DNA from 2 places in the Pantoea brenneri genome. Region 2 is predicted to be linked to the other one. Evidence: predicted binding sites of a transcription regulator. Region 2 holds the regulator's gene; the other holds the start of a gene.
What was found. Region 2 encodes CRP, which controls carbon source genes, mostly activating them, when cyclic AMP is high. Its sites were predicted from a motif close to ATGTGANNNNNNTCACAT; they were not measured.
Positions count from the first base shown of each region.

Region 1: AABB92_RS14050 (nucleoside-specific channel-forming protein Tsx) is a predicted target of CRP. The motif match lies at 3,349-3,366, and genes of this name have one in related genera.

Region 1 covers NZ_JBCGBG010000003.1:93,241-98,780, forward strand. Annotated here, with positions in the region: gene AABB92_RS14035 (amidohydrolase) at 1-671, opposite strand, end outside; gene AABB92_RS14040 (LysR family transcriptional regulator) at 787-1,686, shown strand; gene yjdN (VOC family metalloprotein YjdN) at 1,762-2,199, shown strand; gene AABB92_RS14050 (nucleoside-specific channel-forming protein Tsx) at 2,291-3,157, opposite strand; gene AABB92_RS14055 (sensor histidine kinase) at 3,435-4,787, opposite strand; gene AABB92_RS14060 (response regulator) at 4,784-5,443, opposite strand.
Region 2 covers NZ_JBCGBG010000005.1:17,843-23,382, forward strand. Annotated here, with positions in the region: gene AABB92_RS17490 (hydrolase) at 1-1,002, shown strand, start outside; gene AABB92_RS17495 (YheU family protein) at 1,007-1,225, shown strand; gene AABB92_RS17500 (phosphoribulokinase) at 1,287-2,156, shown strand; gene AABB92_RS17505 (OsmC family protein) at 2,741-3,145, opposite strand; gene crp (cAMP-activated global transcriptional regulator CRP) at 3,448-4,080, shown strand; gene AABB92_RS17515 (YccS/YhfK family putative transporter) at 4,138-5,540, shown strand, end outside.

The sequences.
Region 1 (5,540 bases), on a different contig from region 2:
CTGTCGCTGCCGCACACCAGTTCACCCGCCGGCACGCCGGTGCCGAGGTGAATGGCAGTAAACAGATCCACATCATCCACCACGCCTGCCGCCACCATCGCTTTGGCGCCGCGCACACCCTCTTCGGCCGGCTGGAAAATTAATTTAATCGTGCCGCTCAGCTGATCTTTCATCGCCATTAATATCGACGCCAGGCCGAGGCCGATGGTGGTGTGACCGTCATGACCGCAGGCGTGCATCATGCCGGGATTGCAGGAGGCGAAGCCTTCACGCTGTGGCAGGTGATCTGCGGCCTGGCTCTCGTTGAGATCGAGTGCGTCCATATCTACCCGAAAGCCGATAACCGGACCGGGACGGCCGGTATCCAGCGTCGCCACGATGCCGCAAAATCCGCCGGAGAAGTGGCTAATCCACTGCGGTAAAGCCCCCTGTTGCAGCGCCCGGGTTTCCTGCTGCTTCAACACGTCTTCGCTGGGTAAGCCCATGCGCGCGTCGGCATCGATCACCTCACGGCCCAGTTGCAGTTGATAACCCAGCTTGTGCAGTTCGTCGGCCACCCGGGTGGCGGTGCGGAATTCGACCCAGCCAGATTCGGCATAATGGTGGAACTCCCGTCGCCAGCTTTTTAACTGCGCCAGCCGGGCACTGATATGGTCGGAAAGAGTATTCATCGGCACGATCCTTACTGTTGGTTTTTTACGCACTGTCTCGAATCTACACAATGGTAATAACCGGCATAAGATGCGAATATCTTGTGACTGATAAACAACGGTTATCACAAAATCTATGTCTGCCAACCTCAAGCTTCACCAGCTGCGCGCCTTTGTCGATGTGGCGCGTCAGGGCAGTATCCGCGCGGCGAGCCGTCTTTCCGGGCTTTCTCAGCCAGCATTAACCAAAGCGATCCAGGAGCTGGAGCGTGAACTTGGCGCGCGGCTGTTTATCCGCCGTCAGCAGGGCGTGGTCTTAACCGATATCGGTGATAACTTTTTTCGTCATGCCAGTCTGGTACTGGCCGAGCTGCGGGTGGCGCAGGAGGATATTCAGCAGCGGCTGGGGCTGGGTGGCGGTCAGGTGAACATTGGCGTTGGCGGCAGCGTGGCACGCACCATCATGCCGCAGGTGATTAATCAGTTTCATCGCGAATACCCGCTGGTGAAGGTGCGCATCGTTGAAGGGCAACTGGTGTCGATGGTGCATGAACTGCGGCAGGGCGCGCTCGATTTCACCATCAATACTTACGATCAAAGCCACCTCGATCAGGAGCTGATGTATGAGCGAATGATGGAGCGTGAGTACAAAGTGGTGGTGCGTAAGGGTCATCCGCTGGAAAAAGCCCGGTCGCTGGCGGCGTTGCAGCAGGCTGACTGGACCATGCCGACGCCCAAAGGCAGCTACTACCGCCTGTTGCACGATCTGTTCGACGAACGCGGCATGGCACCGAAAATCGTGGTGACCTGCGAGACCTTTATGGCCTGTACCAGCCTGGTGGCGCAAAGCGATTTCATCAGTATTTTATCGGTGGATGTGATCGACGATCCGATTCTCGGCCGGTCACTGGTGGCACTGACGCTGGATGAGCCGCTGCCCAAAGCGGTCTTCTATCTGATTCAGCGTAAGGACACCGCGCTGACCCCGATGAGCAGTTATATGGCGCAGTTATTTCGCCGTTATTGCCAGCGCTGACCGGCAGCGTTCTTTCATCGTCTACACTTGGTGTATTCGCGTAAACGTGAGTCCAACCCACAATCGGAGGTGACGATGCAAGTCTGTCCATATCTGTTTCTCTATGGTCGCTGTGAAGAGGCAATTGAGTTTTACCTGCAGGCCACAGGCGGGAAACTGCTGGAGAAAATGACCTTTGGCGACATGCCAGAGCAGGGCGAGCAGGTAGGCGATCAATCTGCGCCGCCACAGCCGCCGGAAAAAATCATGCACGCACATCTGCGCATCGGTCAGGGAGAGTTGATGCTGAGCGACGGAAACACGCAGAAGCCGCCTGCGTCCGATCATGCCGGTTACGCGGTCAGCCTCGCCACTACTGACGCGGAACAGGGTAAAGCCTGGTTTGAGAAACTGTCAGTGGGCGGTAACGTGACGACCCCGTGGCAGGAGACGTTCTGGTCGAATGGCTTTGCGATGTTTATTGATAAGTTCGGCATTCCATGGCGCATCAACGTGGTGAAACCGCAGGAATAATGGTGTGGTTTAGCCGATCGGCGCCGGCAACAGCGGCGCCGTTTTCAGCTCACAGTCACAACGGCCAGCTTTGCAGCCAGCCGCGTGCTCATCAGAAGTTGTAACCCGCCACCAGGTAGTAACCCCAGCCGGTCGATTTCACTTCAAACGGACCGTTGCCGAAGTTCAGCTCCTGCCCATCCGCCCACTGACCGCCATTGTGGAAGTAACGCGCCACGGCAGAGAAGTGCCAGTGATCGTAACCCAGTGACAGAATGTGGCTGGAGGCGATGGAGTTGCTGGTGCGCGACGACCCGCCTTTCTCGTTGAGATCGGAGCCCCAGTCAAAGTTGGTGAAGCCCACATAGCCAAGATTACCGCCCCACAGCGTGGTGATCGGCACGAAATATTTCACCTTGAAGCGATAGCCATCCCAGCTGTTTTCATTCGCGGCGCCGTAGTTTTCCCACTGGTATTTGGCATAGACGTTCAGTGACAGGCCGACATCGCTGTGGGTATCGATATCGGTACCCAGGCCCATATACCAGGTGTTCTGGCGGTTATCGCTGTTGCGGCCCATGTCGTAGATATAGTTGTTGGCGAAGTACCACTCTTTGAACGGACCAAACGCCAGACTGGTGCCGGTCAGTTTGTCGATTGAGAAGCGCGGTTCAATCTCCATAAACATCGGGGAACCGTGGTCAAAAATCCCGTTGGCGTTGCTGTTACCTACGCCGAAGAAGTTGGTCAGATCGAGATAACCGTAAAAATCGAACCAGTCTTTTTTGGCAAACGCTTCATATTCCAGATAAACGTCGTTGTTGAACTGTGGTCCAAAGCGCGTGTGGTAGCTGCCCACCACGTTTACGCTCTGATGCCACCAGTCGGACAGGTATTGCGGATCGCTATCAGCGGCTTGCGCAACACCTGTCCAGGAACATGCCAGCACGGCACCTGCTATCAACGTTTTGAATTTCATTATCATTAACCACATGCTTTTGACCGCTGCACAGCAGGCGCAGTCAGAGAGAAGTCGATCCCTGGGTGGGGAGTGAGTTAGTCAGGACAAAACAGCCGGTTTTCAGCTCGCGTAGCGTGCCTGCAACACAGCGATAGAAAATAGATTTTGCTCACGTTTGTCAAAAAGTGTTGCATTACAATTCAGTGAAAATGTGACGTGCTTCACAATAATGGCGATGATCGAACGGAACCAGGCAACCGTTTACGTTGTCTGGTTCGTGATCAAATGGGCGGGATCAGGGAAAAGTGACGCGGACCTGCAAACCACAAATAGCACCCTGTGGCGTCAGACAATTGGAGAGGGCGACCTGAATCTGATGCTTCTGCGCGACGCTGCGCACAATCGATAAGCCGAGGCCGCTGCCCTGCGCTTTAACGTCAGGCGAACGGGTGAAACGGTCAAAGGCGCGTTCAATAAACGCCTCCGGCATTCCCGGTCCGTTATCGACGATATCGACCACCGTCCGGTCCGCGACCCGATGCAGCAGAACATCCACCAGGCTCCCCTCCGGGGTGTGCAACATGGCGTTACCAATCAGGTTATCAAACAGGCTGCGCAGCTCAGATCGGCTGGCCTGCAGACGATACTGGGTCGAGCCATTAAAGCCGATATCAATGCCGCGTTTATCCGCTACCACCATTAGCTGCTCGATGCTCTCTTTCAGCAGATCTTCCAGTTCAATCTGCTCAATGCTGGCGACCACGCTTTGATCTTCCTGACGAGACACATTCAGCAACTGGGTCACCAGATGGCGGGTGCGCGTCACGCCTGCTTCGAGCTGACTGAACTGCCGGCTGGCCTCGCCAGGCTGAATATGCTGCCGCAGGTTCTCCAGCTGCAACGTGACAGCGGTGACCGGCGTACGCAGTTCGTGGGCGGCATCTTCCAGGAACTGCCGCTGGGATGACCAGGCTTCACGCAGCTTGTTCAGCAACGAGTTATACGCGGCGACCAGCGGCAGGATCTCATCCGGCAGCCCTTCGGGTGAGACATTGTGCGGATGATGCGTCTCCTGCGCTGCAATCTGCCGCGAGGCGACCTGCAGATCGCGAGTGATCTTGCGGACCACCAGCCAGATCACCAGCAGCGACAGCGGCATCATCAGGATCAACGGAATGATCGCCGACAGCGCCCGTTTTACCATCAGCGCTTTCATGTAGCTGAGGTTGTGCATCACCTGAATAGTCTTGATCTCACTGCCAGGCTGGCCCGGACGGGTGTAGATACGCCACTCACAGTCATCACAGTGTCCTACGTCGACATCACGATAACCGCGCTGAGTTTGCAGCGGCGCGTGCAGTTCCGGCCACGAGCTGGCGCGCAGTCGGCCCTGGCTATCCCACAGCTGAACCACAAAGGCGCTTTTCGCTTTGTCAGGCGTAATCATCGGTGACAGCGCCGGCATCTGTTTGTTGGTAGACCAGGCATCAGCGATTTTTGACAGCTGATCGTCCTTCATGGTGCCTACCATGTCGCCGTAGCAGCTGAAGAAATACCAGGTGACGCCGCCGATCATCAGCAGATGAATAATCAGCAGCGTACTGAGTAATTTATTGCGCAATGAGCGCATAAAGGGGAACGATTTCATATCGCCGGCACCCGCCAGCCCAGCCCGCGGACGTTACGAATCGCGTCGTTATCCAGTTTGCGCCGCATCCCGTGGATCAGCACATCGACCGCGTTGCTGCTCACTTCGTCGCCCCAGCCGTAAATGCGATTCTCCAGCTGCTCGCGAGAAAGAATGGCACCCGGACGCTCCAGCAAAGCATACAGCAGGGCGTATTCACGTGCGGTCAGCTGCTCGCGCTGGCCCTTATAGAGCACTTCGCGCGTCATCATATCCAGCTGTACGTCGCCACTGCCGAGAAGCGAGTCAGCCGCACCGTGGCGACGTCGGGTAATCGCCCGCATCCGGGCCAGCACTTCCTGTAAATCGAACGGTTTAAGCAGGTAATCGTCAGCACCGCTGTCGAGCCCCTGCACCCGCTGCGCCACAGTATCGCGCGCCGTCAGAATCAGTACCGGCGTGGAATCGCCGCGCCCGCGCGCCCGGCGCAGCACCTGCAATCCATCATCACGCGGCAAGCCGAGATCCAGCAACACGCAGCTGTAGCCGCCTTCGCTCCAGGCGTTATGGGCATAAACGCCATCGCGTACCCAATCCACCGACCAGCCCGCGCCCTCTAAAGCCTGCTGCAGGTTCGCGCCGATCATTTCATCATCTTCAACCAATAACACGCGCATGGCTGATCTCCTCTGGAAAGATGGGAGCAGTTTAAGCCCGGATAGTTAGCACAGAATTATCCGCCGTCATACTTCGCGCCACAGCGGCGTTGGCTGC
Region 2 (5,540 bases):
TTTTACCCGATGAAATTAATCGCACCCGACACGGATCAATTTACGCCGTTAGCCGGCATGCGCAATGCGCATCTGCAAACGGTACTGCCACGCCTGCTACGGCGGCAGATCAAGCTCGATCCTCACTGGCAGCGTCTCGATCTGCCCGATGGCGATTTTGTCGATCTCGCCTGGAGTGAAGATCCGCATCTGGCACAGCACAAACCCCGGGTGGTGCTGTTTCACGGACTGGAAGGCAGTTTCCACAGCCCCTATATCCACGGGCTGATGGAAATTTGCCGCGCACGCGGCTGGCTGGCGGTGGTGATGCACTTCCGCGGATGCAGCGGCGAACCTAACCGGCTGAACCGTATCTATCATTCCGGTGAAACCGAAGATGCACGCTATTTTCTGCACTGGCTGCAAACCCGCTGGGGTCGGGTACCGACCGTGGCGGTGGGTTTTTCGCTCGGCGGTAACATGCTGGGCTGCCTGCTGGGTCAGCAGGGATCCGATGCGCCGGTTAACGCGGGCGTCATCGTCTCCGCGCCGCTGCTGCTGGAGCCGTGCAGCGTCAAACTGGAGCGCGGCTTCTCGCGCTTTTACCAATACTATTTACTGGCGCAGCTGAAGAAGAACGCCCGGCGCAAACTGCACGCCTGGCCGGAAACGTTGCCGGTGAATCTGACGCAGCTTAAAGCGCTACGCCGGCTACGCGACTTCGATGACGCGATCACCGCCCGCGCCCACGGTTTCAGCGATGCGGCTGACTATTATCAGCGCGCCAGCGCCCTGCCCTGGCTGAAACAGGTCGATAAGCCGCTGCTGATCATTCATGCCAAAGATGACCCGTTCATGAGTGATGAGGTGATCCCGCACAGCAGCCAATTATCTGCCACTATTACTTATCAACTGACGCCGCACGGCGGTCACGTTGGCTTTGTCGGCGGGACGTTGCGCCAGCCCGAAATGTGGCTTGAACAGCGCATACCCCAGTGGATTGCCCCTTTTCTGGATACCTAACGTTGTGATTATTCCCTGGCAACAGGTCTCACCTGAGACGCTTGAAAATCTGATTGAAACTTTCGTACTGCGTGAAGGCACCGACTACGGCGAGCAGGAACGCAGCCTGAGCGAAAAAGTGGCTGACGTGCGCCGTCAGCTGGAAACCGGCGAAGTGGTGCTGGTGTGGTCGGAACTGCATGAATCGGTCAATATTATGCCGCGCAAAGAATTTCGCGGCTGATGCAGCCGGCGGCAATTCATGTTAACAATGCGCATGGCCCGACTTCACAGGGAGCTTTTTTATGTCAGCACGCCATCCGATAATCGCCGTCACCGGTTCCAGCGGCGCGGGGACCACCACCACCAGTCTCGCGTTCCGTAAAATCTTTCAGCAGCTCGATCTGCACGCTGCCGAACTGGAAGGCGACAGTTTCCACCGTTTCACCCGGCCTGAAATGGATATGGCAATCCGCAAGGCGCGCGATTTGGGCCGTCATGTCAGCTATTTCGGTCCGGAAGCCAATGACTTTGGCCTGCTGGAGCAGAGCTTCAGGCAGTATGGGCTCAACGGCCAGGGCCAGTCGCGTAAATACCTGCACACCTATGACGAAGCGGTACCGTGGAATCAGGTGCCGGGCACCTTTACGCCGTGGCAGCCGCTGCCGCAAAACACCGATATTTTGTTTTACGAAGGACTGCACGGTGGCGTGGTGACCGCCCAGCATAACGTAGCGGAGCATGTCGACCTGCTGGTGGGCGTGGTGCCAATTGTTAACCTCGAGTGGATTCAGAAGCTGGTGCGTGACACCAGCGAACGCGGCCATTCGCGTGAAGCGGTAATGGATTCGGTGGTGCGCTCAATGGAGGATTACATCAACTTCATTACGCCGCAGTTCTCGCGCACCCATCTTAACTTCCAGCGAGTGCCGACGGTCGATACCTCAAATCCGTTTGCCGCCCGCGCTATTCCGTCATTGGATGAGAGCTTCGTGGTGATCCATTTCCAGGCGCTGGACGATATCGACTTCCCTTATCTGCTGGCGATGCTGCAGGGATCGTTCATCTCGCATATCAATACGCTGGTGGTACCGGGCGGAAAAATGGGGCTGGCGATGGAGCTGATCATGGGTCCGCTGGTGAAGCGGCTGGTGGAAGGCAAGCGGATAGAATAAGAGGCCAGCAAAAACCGCTCTGAGAGCAGATGTCTTTAACAAAGAGAGTAAAACTGGCTTTCCTGCGGCTAAAGACTTATCCCTGGGCAGGCTTCAGGGAGCATACACCTTTCGCAAAGACGCAAAACCGCTATCCCTGGCAGGCTCAGCACGGGCCATCCCTGGCCCGCGATGCTTTGCTACAGGCATATGCTCCCTTCGCTTCACGTTCGACAACCGCATCCGGTTTCAGGAAGGTCGCTACAGACAACCCCTGGGCAGAAAGAATCTGGCAGCAATAGATAAGTTCAACACGCTGGGAACCGGGTCAGAAGAGGAAAGCGTCCCGCCGCCCGGATAAAAACGCCGGGAGCGTTTTTGAACAACGCAAAGCGTTGGCCCGGCTACGGGCGCGCCTCAGGGATGAGGTGCGTAATCGCGCGGGCCGAGCGGCCAGGGATTGGCTTAAACGACTTTCCGATCTGACCCGGTTCCCTGCGCAGGCACAGTATCAAAACGGATTCCCTGCCCAGGCACAGACTTAAAGCAACCTGCATCAGATACTGGAAGTGAAGTTAGCAGGTCTGCAATGACCCTTGCGGCTACTACAGTTCGATCACTTCATAGCTGTGGGTGATGGTAACCCCTTTACCCAGCATGATGGCGACCGAGCAATATTTTTCAGCAGAAAGATCCACCGCGCGTGAGACCGCCTTATCCTGTAGCGCTTTGCCGCTCACGATAAAGTGCAGGTTGATGTGCGTAAAGATTCGCGGCGCCTCTTCACGACGTTCTGAGGTCAGTTTTACTTCACAATCAGCCACATCGTTGCGACCTTTTTGCAGAATTGAAACGACGTCGATGGCGCTGCATCCGCCCGCCGCCATCAGCACCATCTCCATTGGGCTGGGCGCTTTATCACCCGAATTGCCATCCATTAATACCTGATGTCCGGATGACGACTCACCGAGGAATGTCAGCCCTTCTACCCATTTCACTCTTGCCTGCATGATTTTCGCTCCAGAATATGCGGTTTTGCCGTCAGAGTACGCTTTCGCCTGGTAAACAGCAATCCAGAGAAATCCGCCGTTAGCTGAAGCGAGACAACAGAAGACAGTCGGCAAAAGCTGTGCTACAAACAGTGCTGAAAATATTTTTCGTCACCCGATGGCGAAGCCGGGAAGAATGATGCGCACTGCGCCGAATGCAGCCCGAATAATTTCCTGTAAGGGAAACGCTTGAAGCTTTCATCGCCTGACAGGGAAACTGCCCCCTGTATTTTGGGCACGATTACAACAGAGGATAATAGCGAATGGTTCTCGGCAAACCGCAAACAGACCCTACACTCGAATGGTTCCTGTCCCATTGCCATATTCACAAGTATCCATCCAAAAGTACGCTGATTCACCAAGGTGAAAAAGCTGAAACGCTTTACTACATCGTGAAAGGTTCCGTTGCGGTTCTGATCAAAGATGAAGAAGGCAAAGAGATGATTCTTTCTTACCTGAATCAGGGCGATTTCATTGGCGAGCTTGGCCTGTTCGAAGAAGGTCAGGAGCGCAGCGCCTGGGTACGTGCCAAAACCGCGTGCGAAGTGGCGGAGATTTCTTACAAGAAATTCCGTCAGCTGATCCAGGTTAACCCGGATATCCTGATGCGACTGTCGTCGCAGATGGCGCGTCGCCTGCAGGTTACGTCGGAAAAAGTGGGTAATCTCGCTTTCCTCGATGTGACCGGACGCATTGCTCAGACTCTGCTTAACCTGGCGAAGCAGCCAGACGCCATGACGCATCCCGACGGCATGCAAATTAAAATTACTCGTCAGGAAATTGGCCAAATCGTTGGTTGTTCACGTGAAACCGTGGGCCGTATTTTGAAGATGCTGGAAGATCAGAACCTGATCTCTGCACACGGCAAAACCATCGTCGTTTACGGCACCCGCTAATTCCTGTCACCCACGGCGTGATGGCAACATCGCGCCGTTATTGTTTGTGTTGGGCCGATGTGGCGTCGAATTATTTACCATCCTGAAGTCAATTACGCCTTGCGGCAAACCCTGGTGCTCTGTCTGCCAGTGGCGCTGGGCTGGCTGGCTGGCGACCTGCAAAAAGGTCTGCTGTTCTCGTTAGTTCCCGCCTGTTGCAATATCGCCGGTCTGGATACCCCGCATAAACGCTTCTTCAAACGCCTGATTGTCGGCGGCAGCCTGTTTGCGCTCGGCAGCTTTCTGATTCAGTGGCTGACGCAGCACGCCATTCCGCTGCCGCTGATTCTGTTCGCCTTGCCGTTGCTGCTGGGGGTCACCGGCGAAATCAGCCCGCTGCACGGCCGTCTGCTGCCCGGCACCCTGATCGCCGCCATCTTCACGCTGAGCCTGATTGGCCGTATGCCGATCTATGTGCCGCCGCTGCTCTATATCGGCGGCACGCTATGGTATGGGCTGTTTAACTGGTTCTGGTTCTGGCTGTGGAAAGAGCAGCCGATGCGTGAAAGCCTGAGCCTGATCTACCGTGAGCTGGCCAACTATTGCGACGCCAAATATACCCTGCTGACTCAGCTGACCGATCCGGAAAAGGCCCTGCCGCCGCTGCTGGCGCGTCAGCAAAAAGTGGTCGATATGATCACCACCTGTTACCAGCAGATGCACATGCTTTCCGCCAGCCGGGATCACAGCCATAAGCGGCTGACCCGCGCCTTTCAGGTGGCGCTGGACCTGCAGGAGCACATCTCGGTCAGCCTGCATCAGCCGGAAGAGGTGCAGAAACTGGTGGAGCAGAGCTATGCCGAAGCGGTGATCCGCTGGAACGCCCAGACTATTTCGGCCCGCTTACGGGTGCTGGCGGATAACATTCTCTATCACCAGTTGCCGGATCGTTTTGGCATGGAGAAGCAGCTCAGCGCGCTGGAAAAAATCGCCCGCCAGCATCCTGACAATCCGGTGGGAAATTTCTGTCTCTACCACTTCAATCGGATTGCGCGGGTGCTGCGCACCCAAAAACCGCTCTATCAACGTGACCTGATGGCCGATCGTCAGCGCCGTCTGCCGCTTCTGCCGGCGCTGCGCAGCTATCTGTCCTGGCGTTCGTCGGCACTGCGCACTGCCGGGCGCTTTGCGGTGATGCTGATGCTGGGCAGCGCACTGGCGCTGTTTTTCAACATCCCTAAACCGTACTGGATTCTGATGACCATTATGTTCGTCAGCCAGAACGGCTACAGCGCCACCCGCGTTCGCATCCAGCACCGGGCACTGGGCACCTTTGCCGGCCTGGTGATTGCGGCTGCCACCTTACGCCTGGCGGTGCCGGAGTCGCTGGTGCTGCTGATCATGCTGGTGATCACCTTTATCAGCTACCGGTTTACCCGCCAGTTTTACGGCTGGTCGATGATCGGCTTTACGGTGACGGC